One region of the Bacillus sp. FAU18 genome, then DNA from elsewhere that is predicted to be linked to it. Evidence: predicted binding sites of a transcription regulator. Region 1 holds the regulator's gene; each other region holds the start of a gene.
What was found. Region 1 encodes Rex, which represses fermentation and respiration genes when NADH is low (regulators of the CRP and FNR family bind a similar motif). Its sites were predicted from a motif close to TTGTGAAATATTTCACAA; they were not measured.
Positions count from the first base shown of each region.

Region 2: a site for Rex is predicted at 1,436-1,453, ahead of AC0OMU_RS12745 (L-lactate dehydrogenase). Genes of this name have one in related genera too.
Region 3: a site for Rex is predicted at 1,086-1,103, ahead of AC0OMU_RS19910 (YwiC-like family protein). Genes of this name have one in related genera too.

Region 1 covers NZ_JBVYHZ010000003.1:1,995,920-1,999,147, forward strand. The annotation lists gene AC0OMU_RS10690 (ABC-F family ATP-binding cassette domain-containing protein) at 1-718, opposite strand, end outside; gene moaC (cyclic pyranopterin monophosphate synthase MoaC) at 844-1,356, shown strand; gene AC0OMU_RS10700 (redox-sensing transcriptional repressor Rex) at 1,353-2,000, shown strand; gene tatAY (sec-independent protein translocase protein TatAY) at 2,022-2,195, shown strand; gene tatC (twin-arginine translocase subunit TatC) at 2,202-2,966, shown strand; gene AC0OMU_RS10715 (YdiK family protein) at 3,198-3,228, opposite strand, start outside.
Region 2 covers NZ_JBVYHZ010000004.1:318,156-321,383, forward strand. The annotation lists gene amyE (alpha-amylase) at 1-1,320, shown strand, start outside; gene AC0OMU_RS12745 (L-lactate dehydrogenase) at 1,496-2,461, shown strand; gene AC0OMU_RS12750 (L-lactate permease) at 2,493-3,228, shown strand, end outside.
Region 3 covers NZ_JBVYHZ010000004.1:1,715,279-1,718,506, forward strand. The annotation lists gene AC0OMU_RS19900 (nitrate reductase subunit alpha) at 1-336, opposite strand, end outside; gene arfM (Crp/Fnr family transcriptional regulator ArfM) at 553-1,029, opposite strand; gene AC0OMU_RS19910 (YwiC-like family protein) at 1,173-1,892, shown strand; gene fnr (fumarate/nitrate reduction transcriptional regulator Fnr) at 1,925-2,641, opposite strand; gene narK (nitrate transporter NarK) at 2,739-3,228, opposite strand, start outside.

The DNA.
Region 1 (3,228 bases):
ACTTTTTGCTTTCTGCTCTTGATACCTCGTATACCTGGTTTACTACTTTGTCCAAAAAGTAGCGGTCATGCGAAACGATGAGGATGGCGCCTGAATAGCCTTGCAAATAATGCTCAAGCCAGGTAAGCGTATCAATATCCAGATGGTTTGTCGGCTCATCGAGAATGAGCAAATCAGGCTGTGTTAACAGAAGCTTACCTAAAGCCAGTCTTGTTTTCTGGCCTCCGCTGAGGCTTTGAACCTGTGTAGAATCGTCAAAATGGCTGAAGCCGAGACCATGCAGCACAGATCTAACATCCGCTTCATATTGATAACCGCCCTTATCTTTGAATTCCTGCTGAAGACGGTCGTAGGTTTTCATGATGCTTTCTAATTCACCCGGGTCAGCTGCCGCCATTTTTTCTTCCATAGCCCGCATTTCCTTTTCCATTGCTTTTAAGTGGTCAAAAACAGTCAGCAGCTCTTCTTTTATGGTAAGCTTAGAATCCAAGCCAGTATGCTGGGCGAGATATCCCATTGTAATATCTTTTGGTTTAATAATTTCGCCCTTTTCATACGAAAGCTGGCCTGCGATAATTTTAAGGAGCGTGGATTTTCCGGCGCCATTTCTTCCTACAATGGCGATGCGATCACGATTTCTGACTTCCAGCTTTATATTGTTTAAAATAGTATCAGCACCAAACGATTTGGACAGCTGATTAATTTGTAAGATCATCATATTATTTCACCTCTGCTATAATAAGTTAAGTGTAGCTTATGAACCAGAAGTCAGCAAACAATACATTGGCCATATAAGACATAGAGAAGAAAATAGTGTATGATCTGTTTAAGGAGCGTTTTAATATGAATGGATTTTCTCATTTTAATGAACAGGGCAGAGCCCAGATGGTGGATATCAGCGAAAAATCTTCGACTGTCCGTACTGCGGCGGCTGTTTCAAGCGTACACATGAAGAATGAGGTGTACGAGAAAATACAGAGTCACGATATCGGCAAAGGAGATGTACTGGCTGTCGCACAGGTGGCAGGCATTATGGCCGCAAAGCAAACGTCGAATATCATTCCGATGTGCCATCCGCTTTCATTGAGCGGGGTAGATATATCGTTTGACTGGAAAATAAAAGAAGCAGAAGTTATACTTCATATAAAAGCACAGGTCAAAACGAAAGGGAGTACAGGTGTGGAAATGGAAGCGCTCACTTCTGCATCGGTGTGCGCTCTTACCGTTTACGATATGTGCAAGGCCCTTGATAAGGGGATGGTCATCGGCCCTACTTTCTTGCTGGAGAAGACAGGCGGGAAAAACGGTGACTTTAAAAGAGAACTATCCGAGTATAATTTGGAGGACCAAAAATGAATAAGGATCAATCAAAAATTCCGCAGGCGACGGCGAAACGGCTGCCGCTTTACTATCGCTTTTTAAAGAATCTGCATGCGTCAGGAAAACAGCGTGTATCATCCGCTGAACTCAGTGATGCCGTAAAGGTTGATTCTGCCACGATTCGGAGGGATTTTTCCTATTTTGGAGCTCTTGGCAAAAAAGGATACGGATATAATGTGGATTATTTGCTGTCTTTTTTCCGAAAAACGCTTGATCAGGATGAGATGACAGACGTCATCTTGATTGGTGTCGGGAACTTGGGAACGGCATTTCTTCACTATAATTTCACAAAAAATAATAACACAAAAATTTCTATGGCTTTTGATATAAATGAGAGTAAAATAGGAACTGAGGTAGGCGGCGTGCCCGTCTATAACCTTGATGACCTTGAACAACACGTAAAAGATGAATCAGTTGCCATTCTTACAGTGCCAGCAGTTGCCGCTCAATCCATTACAGACAGATTGGTCGCATTAGGAATCAAGGGAATCCTTAATTTTACGCCGGCCCGTTTGAATGTGCCGGAACACATTCGAATTCATCATATAGATTTAGCAGTTGAGCTTCAGTCACTGGTTTATTTTTTGAAGCATTACTCAGTTTTAGAGGAAATCGAATAGAGGGAAAGGAGGAGCCCAAATATGCCGATCGGTCCTGGAAGCCTTGCTGTTATCGCAATCGTTGCTCTGATTATCTTCGGTCCCAAAAAGCTGCCTGAATTGGGGAAAGCAGCGGGAGACACACTTCGTGAATTCAAAAACGCTACAAAAGGATTAACGAGTGATGAAGAGGAAAAAAAGAAAGAAGATCAGTAAGTTAGGATGACACGAATGAAAGTGAATCAAATGTCGCTGCTGGAGCATATTGCTGAGCTTCGAAAACGGTTGCTGATTGTAGCGCTGGCGTTTGTCGTTTTCTTTATTGCTGGATTTTTCTTAGCAAAGCCGATTATTGTGTATCTGCAAGAAACAGATGAAGCGAAGCAGCTTACGCTTAACGCGTTTAACCTGACAGACCCGCTTTATGTGTTTATGCAGTTTGCGTTTATCATCGGCATAGTCCTGACCTCGCCGGTTATTCTTTATCAGCTTTGGGCTTTTGTGAGCCCGGGTCTCTATGAGAAAGAGCGCAAAGTAACGCTCAGCTACATTCCGATCTCTATTTTGCTGTTTTTAGCGGGCTTATCTTTTTCATATTATATTTTATTTCCTTTTGTTGTTGATTTTATGAAGCGGATCTCTCAGGACTTGAATGTCAATCAGGTGATCGGAATTAATGAATATTTTCATTTTCTTCTGCAGCTGACGATTCCGTTTGGACTGCTGTTCCAAATGCCGGTCATCCTCATGTTTTTGACCAGGCTCGGAATTGTGACACCGATGTTCTTGGCGAAAATCAGAAAGTATGCGTATTTTACGCTGCTGGTGATCGCAGCCCTGATTACACCGCCTGAGCTTCTGTCCCATATGATGGTCACAGTCCCGCTTTTGATTTTATATGAAATCAGTATTCTGATATCGAAGGCCGCTTATCGGAAAGCGCAGAAAAGCAGTGCTGCCGATCGGGACGTGTCTTCTGGGCAATAATAAAAAATCCATTTCTCATGCGAGAAATGGATTCAGCGTGTTGACAAACCCCCGCATTCGTTGTCAAGTCTGTGCGTTGGTGCTCACGAATGAAAACATTCGCTCCGCTCCAATGCTCGCCTTTCCTAGACTTCAAGGGTTTTCAATCACGCTGAAAATGACAAAATCCTAAAACGAAAGCCGTTTTAGGATTTAATTTGAATCCATTTCTCATTCAGAAATGGATTTTCTTTATTTTTGGTTCTTTTTGATTTTAAATGAA
Region 2 (3,228 bases), on a different contig from region 1:
CATATAGAGCTTCCGGATGATGGGAGTTACGGCAGTCAATTTTGGCCGAATATCACAAATACATCTGCAGAGTTCCAATACGGAGAAATCCTGCAGGATAGTGCTTCAAGAGATGCTGCCTATGCGAATTATATGAATGTGACAGCGTCTAACTATGGGCATTCCATAAGGTCCGCTTTAAAGAATCGTAATCTGGGCGTGTCGAATATCTCCCACTATGCATCTGATGTGTCTGCGGACAAGCTAGTGACATGGGTAGAATCGCATGATACGTATGCCAATGATGATGAAGAGTCGACATGGATGAGCGATGATGATATCCGTTTAGGCTGGGCGGTGATAGCTTCTCGTTCAGGCAGTACGCCTCTTTTCTTTTCCAGACCTGAGGGAGGCGGAAATGGTGTGAGATTCCCGGGGAAAAGCCAAATAGGCGATCGCGGGAGTGCTTTATTTGAAGATCAGGCTATCACTGCGGTCAATAGATTTCACAATGTGATGGCTGGACAGCCTGAGGAACTCTCGAACCCGAATGGAAACAACCAGATATTTATGAATCAGCGCGGCTCACATGGCGTTGTGCTGGCAAATGCAGGTTCTTCCTCTGTTTCTATCAATACACCAACAAAATTGCCTAATGGCAGATATGATAATAAAGCTGGGGCGGGTTCATTTCAAGTGAACGATGGTAAACTGACAGGCACGATCAATGCCAGATCTGTGGCTGTGCTTTATCCTGATGATATTGCAAAAGCGCCTCATGTTTTCCTTGAGAATTACAAAACAGGTGTAACACATTCTTTCAATGATCAACTGACGATTACCTTGCGTGCAGATGCAAATACAACAAAAGCCGTTTATCAAATCAATAATGGACCAGAGACAGCGTTTAAGGATGGAGATCAATTCACAATCGGAAAAGGAGATCCATTTGGCAAAACATACACCATCATGTTAAAAGGAACGAACAGTGATGGGGTAACGAAGACCGAGGAATACAGCTTTGTTAAAAGAGATCCAGCTTCGGCCAAAACCATCGGCTATCAAAATCCGAATCATTGGAGCCAAGTAAATGCTTATATCTATAAACATGATGGGGGCCGGGCAATTGAATTGACCGGATCTTGGCCTGGAAAACCAATGACTAAAAATGCAGATGGAATTTACACGCTGACGCTGCCCGCGGACACGGATACAACCAACGCCAAAGTGATTTTTAATAATGGCAGCGCCCAAGTGCCCGGTCAGAATCAGCCTGGCTTTGATTATGTGCAAAATGGTTTATATAATGACTCGGGCTTAAGCGGTTCTCTTCCTCATTGAGGGCAATGCTAGACGGGACTTACCGAAAGAAACCATCAATGATGGTTTCTTTTTTGTTCATAAATCAGACAAAACTTTTCTCTTGCAAAAGTTTGTGAAATGTTGCACAATATAAATGTGAAATACTTCACAAATAAAAGACATCAAAGAGAAACATACCCTGGAAGGATGATTAATGATGAACAAACAAGTAAATAAAGTAGCTTTAATCGGAGCGGGTTTTGTTGGAAGCAGTTATGCATTTGCGTTAATTAACCAAGGGATCACAGATGAGCTTGTGGTCATTGATGTAAATAAAGAAAAAGCAATGGGCGATGTGATGGATTTAAACCACGGAAAGGCGTTTGCGCCACAACCGGTCAAAACATCTTACGGAACATATGAAGACTGCAAGGATGCTGATATTGTCTGCATTTGCGCCGGAGCAAACCAAAAACCTGGTGAGACACGCCTTGAATTAGTAGAAAAGAACTTGAAGATTTTCAAAGGCATCGTCAGTGAGGTCATGGCGAGCGGATTTGACGGCATTTTCTTAATCGCGACAAATCCGGTTGATATCCTGACTTACGCAACATGGAAATTCAGCGGCCTGCCAAAAGAGCGGGTGATCGGAAGCGGCACAACACTAGATTCTGCGAGATTCCGTTTCATGCTGAGCGAATACTTTGGCGCAGCGCCTCAAAACGTGCACGCGCATATTATCGGAGAGCACGGCGACACAGAGCTTCCTGTTTGGAGCCGCGCGAATGTCGGCGGTGTGCCGGTCAGTGAACTCGTTGAGAAAAACGATGCGTACAAACAAGAGGAGCTGGACCAAATTGTAGATGATGTGAAAAACGCAGCTTACCATATCATTGAGAAAAAAGGCGCGACTTATTATGGAGTTGCGATGAGTCTTGCTCGCATTACAAAAGCCATTCTTCATAATGAAAACAGCATATTAACTGTCAGCACATATTTGGACGGGCAATACGGTGCAGATGACGTGTACATCGGTGTGCCGGCTGTCGTGAACCGCGGAGGGATCGCAGGTATCACTGAGCTGAACTTAAATGAGAAAGAAAAAGAACAGTTCCTTCACAGCGCCGGTGTCCTTAAAAACATTTTAAAACCTCATTTTGCAGAACAAAAAGTCAACTAACCGCAACTTTAGAGTAAAGGGCTGATTGTCAATGTGGGAGCAGTTGTATGATCCGTTTGGAAACGAGTATGTGAGCGCACTTGTGGCGCTCACTCCGATTCTCTTTTTTCTTTTGGCTTTAACTGTTTTGAAAATGAAAGGAATTCTTGCGGCATTTCTTACCCTAGCCGTCAGTTTCTTCGTCTCCGTTTTGGCATTTCATATGCCGGTTGAAAAAGCGATTTCTTCTGTTTTGTTAGGAATCGGGAGCGGGCTGTGGCCCATTGGCTACATCGTCCTGATGGCGGTGTGGCTGTATAAAATCGCAGTGAAAACCGGGAAATTTACCATTATTCGGTCCAGCATTGCCGGCATTTCGCCTGACCAACGATTACAGCTATTATTAATTGGTTTTTGTTTTAACGCGTTTTTAGAAGGCGCGGCCGGTTTTGGTGTTCCGATTGCGATTAGTGCGGCGCTGCTCGTCGAACTTGGTTTTAAACCGTTAAAAGCGGCAGCGCTCTGCTTGATTGCAAACGCCGCCTCCGGAGCCTTTGGGGCGATCGGGATTCCTGTCATCACAGGGGCGCAGATTGGTGATTTGTCTGCTCTTGAGCTGTCACGGACATTAATGTGGACACTGCCGATGATCTCATTTTTAATACCATTCCTGCTTGTATTCTTATTAGACCGAATGAAAGGAATCAAACAGACATGGCCCGCTCTTCTGGTTGTGAGCGGTGGGTATACAGCGGTTCAGACACTGACAATGGCGGTGCTCGGGCCGG
Region 3 (3,228 bases), on a different contig from region 1:
ACGGAGCGGGCTGTAGATATACCATGAAAAACTGGCCCCCCGCGGACAGCCTCTCGGTTCGAAATCAGGCATATCCGGGCCTGTTGAAGGATAATTCAAGTTTTGTCCTTCCCATGTGACAATTCCATTTTTCACATAAATATTCCAGCTGCAGGAACCCGTGCAGTTGACGCCGTGGGTGGAGCGAACGACTTTGTCGTACTGCCATCTGTTTCTGTATACATTCTCCCAATCGCGATCTTCGCGGGTGGTTTGGCTATGTTTATTTGAATGGTGTTCGATAGGAGAGAAATAATTCAATCTCCTAAACAACGGACTCATTTTCTTTTTCTTCATGAGAGTTCACTCCTTCCGAGTCAGGTGATGCTAAGTTCACTATAAACAGAGACAGCGTGTTTCCTTGTGAACTATGTCACACACTCTGCTTTTTTCACAAAACGTTCACACAAAGGAGAAGGAAGGATTTTCACAGGATGTGAGGAAGGCTGCGTTCAGGAGGACACTTGGGTCATTAGCCGCCTTTCATTCAAAGATCAAAAAAACCGGCTCTATTTAAGAACCGGACTCAGCGTTTTCATCCTGTGATGTATGCAGATACCGCAAAAATAATTGATAGGAACAAAAAACATTTTGCTGAAGCATAGCCAAAAAGTTCATTTGCAGCTGCGGATGATAAGACATCATTTTCTTAAATATGTAATATGGGATGTTGAGAATCAGAATGTCTGAAGTGGCATTGACTGAGATAAAGGGCGATAAATAAAGCCCGCCTTTTTCATCAATCGGAAACACATCGCCTTTTTCCCACAGCGCAACGGTTTTCGACCCTTCAGGGAGCCTGCTGTCCATGAAACGGACACTGCCTTTTAATACAATATAAACAGATTGAGAATGAAGAAAAGATGGAGACTGATCACATGAGCCGCGGATAAACGTGCCGTTTTTCAGCAAGGTTTCGACAATGGATAGAGGCACTTCATTAAACATAGGAAGTTGTTTCAGAAATAATAAATAGTCACACTGATTCATAGGAAAACCTCCTGTGCTAAGGATAGCTTTAGTGTAGCTCGATCGAGCCTGTACAGCAGTGATGTATTTCACAGCCTGTATGATGAATGTCACTTATCAGGAGGGTGACTGCATTTATAATGAAAGAAAAAAGGAGGATTTCGATGAAGGCGCTGATTCCGAAGCAGCACGGCGCGTGGGCGATGCTGCTGATCCCATTTTTACTCGGCATGGTCAAGGGAGGCCCCGTTATTTGGCATATTCCGCTCTTCCTTGGTTGGCTTTTCCTATACTTAGCGGTTTATCCCGTTACGCTTGCCTTAAAAAAGAAACAAAGCAAACCATATCAAAAGTGGATGTGTTATTACGGTTTTCCCGCCTGCTGCTTTTTGATGATCTCGGTCTTTCATAAGCCGCCTCTCATCTGGGTGGGCGTTTCTTTACTGCCGCTGTTTTTCATACATATGTATTTTGCCCGCCGAAAAAACGAACGGGCCCTATCGAATGATGTTGCAGGTGTCTTGTTCTTTTGTTCGGGCGGGTTTGCGAGCTGCTGGCTGGGGATGGGAACCCTCGACGGCTGGGCTTGGTTTATTTTCTTGCAGTCTGCTTTATTTTTTATCGGGAGTTCCTTTTATGTGAAATCGGTGATTCGTGAAAGAAAAAACAGGGCATTTGCATACTGGTCATGGGGATATCACCTGCTGCTCCCCTTTTTATCCGCTCTTTTCGGAGCAGGATGGGCGTTTCTCGCTTTTATCCCGAGCAGCTTGCGGGCATGGTTTTTTCATGGAAGGGATTGGCCCGTAAAAACGATTGGCATTCTGGAAATCGTGAATGCCTGCTTCTTTCTTGCCGTCATGTGCCTGTTTATCACAAGGTGAAAAAAACAAGGACACCGCTGTCCTTGTTTTTTTCAGTCAATATTGCAAATCTCCAGCGGGCAATTTTCACACTCAATCTCACATCGTAAATAGTCCCGCTTGTGCAAAATAATTTTTCCGGATTCGTCTATCGAAATAACCCCTTTTTTGCGGAGATCTCCGAGCATACGATTGACGCTTTCCCGTGCAGCCGCGCAAAACTTTGCCAAATCCTGATTTGTCAGGACAATGTTAATCAGAATGCCGTCGCTTCGCTCCACTCCGTAGCTGTTTGATAAACGGATAAGGGTGGAATAGAGCGCCCCCTTTTTGCCATGAAGAAGCAGATCCCTGATTTTGGACTGAATCTTCCGGAGGTGCGTGCTCATCCATTTCATGAACTCAAATGTCAAAGCGCCGTTTTGGATTAATTCTTTTTCCAGCTTATTTTTATTAATGACGAGCACCTCGCCATCCTCTAGCACTTTTGCACTGAGCATATACCTCGGTTCTTCAGTGAAAAGTGTTAATTCTCCGACGATATCATGCTTTTGGCAGATTCTAAGCGTCAGGTCTTTTCCGTCAGATGTCAGCTTGCCGATTTCAATGAGTCCTGATTGAATCAGATAAAGCTCTTCTGCATCCATTCCTTCCCGAAACAAATACGTGTGTTTTTCCATTTTTCTTTTCGTGCTGATCGATTCCAGCAATTCATGCAGATCGCTGGATATAAGATCACTATCAGATGGTCGAACAGAGAGAAAATTCATGAGCTCACCTCGAAGAAAGTCACGTTGTGTGTTTATTGTAACGTGAATTGATTTGTACCCATCGAGAAAAAACTAACAATCTTGTGAATGCCCAGTGTTAGTTGATGCTCTGGCTGTTTCTCTCCGTGTGTGTTTTCATTCTTTCCTGCCAATACATCCATATGACAAGGACAAAGCTGGCTAACGCCACCTCTGAAAGCGCCATAAACCCGATCGCGTACTGGCCTGTTGCCTGAAATACACTCGCCAATATGAGCGGAGGAAAAAAGCCGCCTAATCCGCCCATGGCAGACACAATCCCATTGGCAATCCCCGCTTGCTTCGAAAAATAGAAAGGCACAAGTTTAAAAACAGTCCCGTTTCCTATGCCTGAGCAGACGGCCACGGTTAATGATCCAAACGTATAAAGCCCGATTGTCGGCGAGAACGATAGGATAATGCCTGATAATGTAAGCCCGGCAAAAACAAACATCAAGATGCGAAGCGGGCTCATTTTATCAGCCAGGAATCCGCCCGCAGGCCTGAGCAGCGTAGAAACCGCAATAAAGCCAGCCGTCCGCAAGCCGGCATCTGCAGGATTCAGCCCA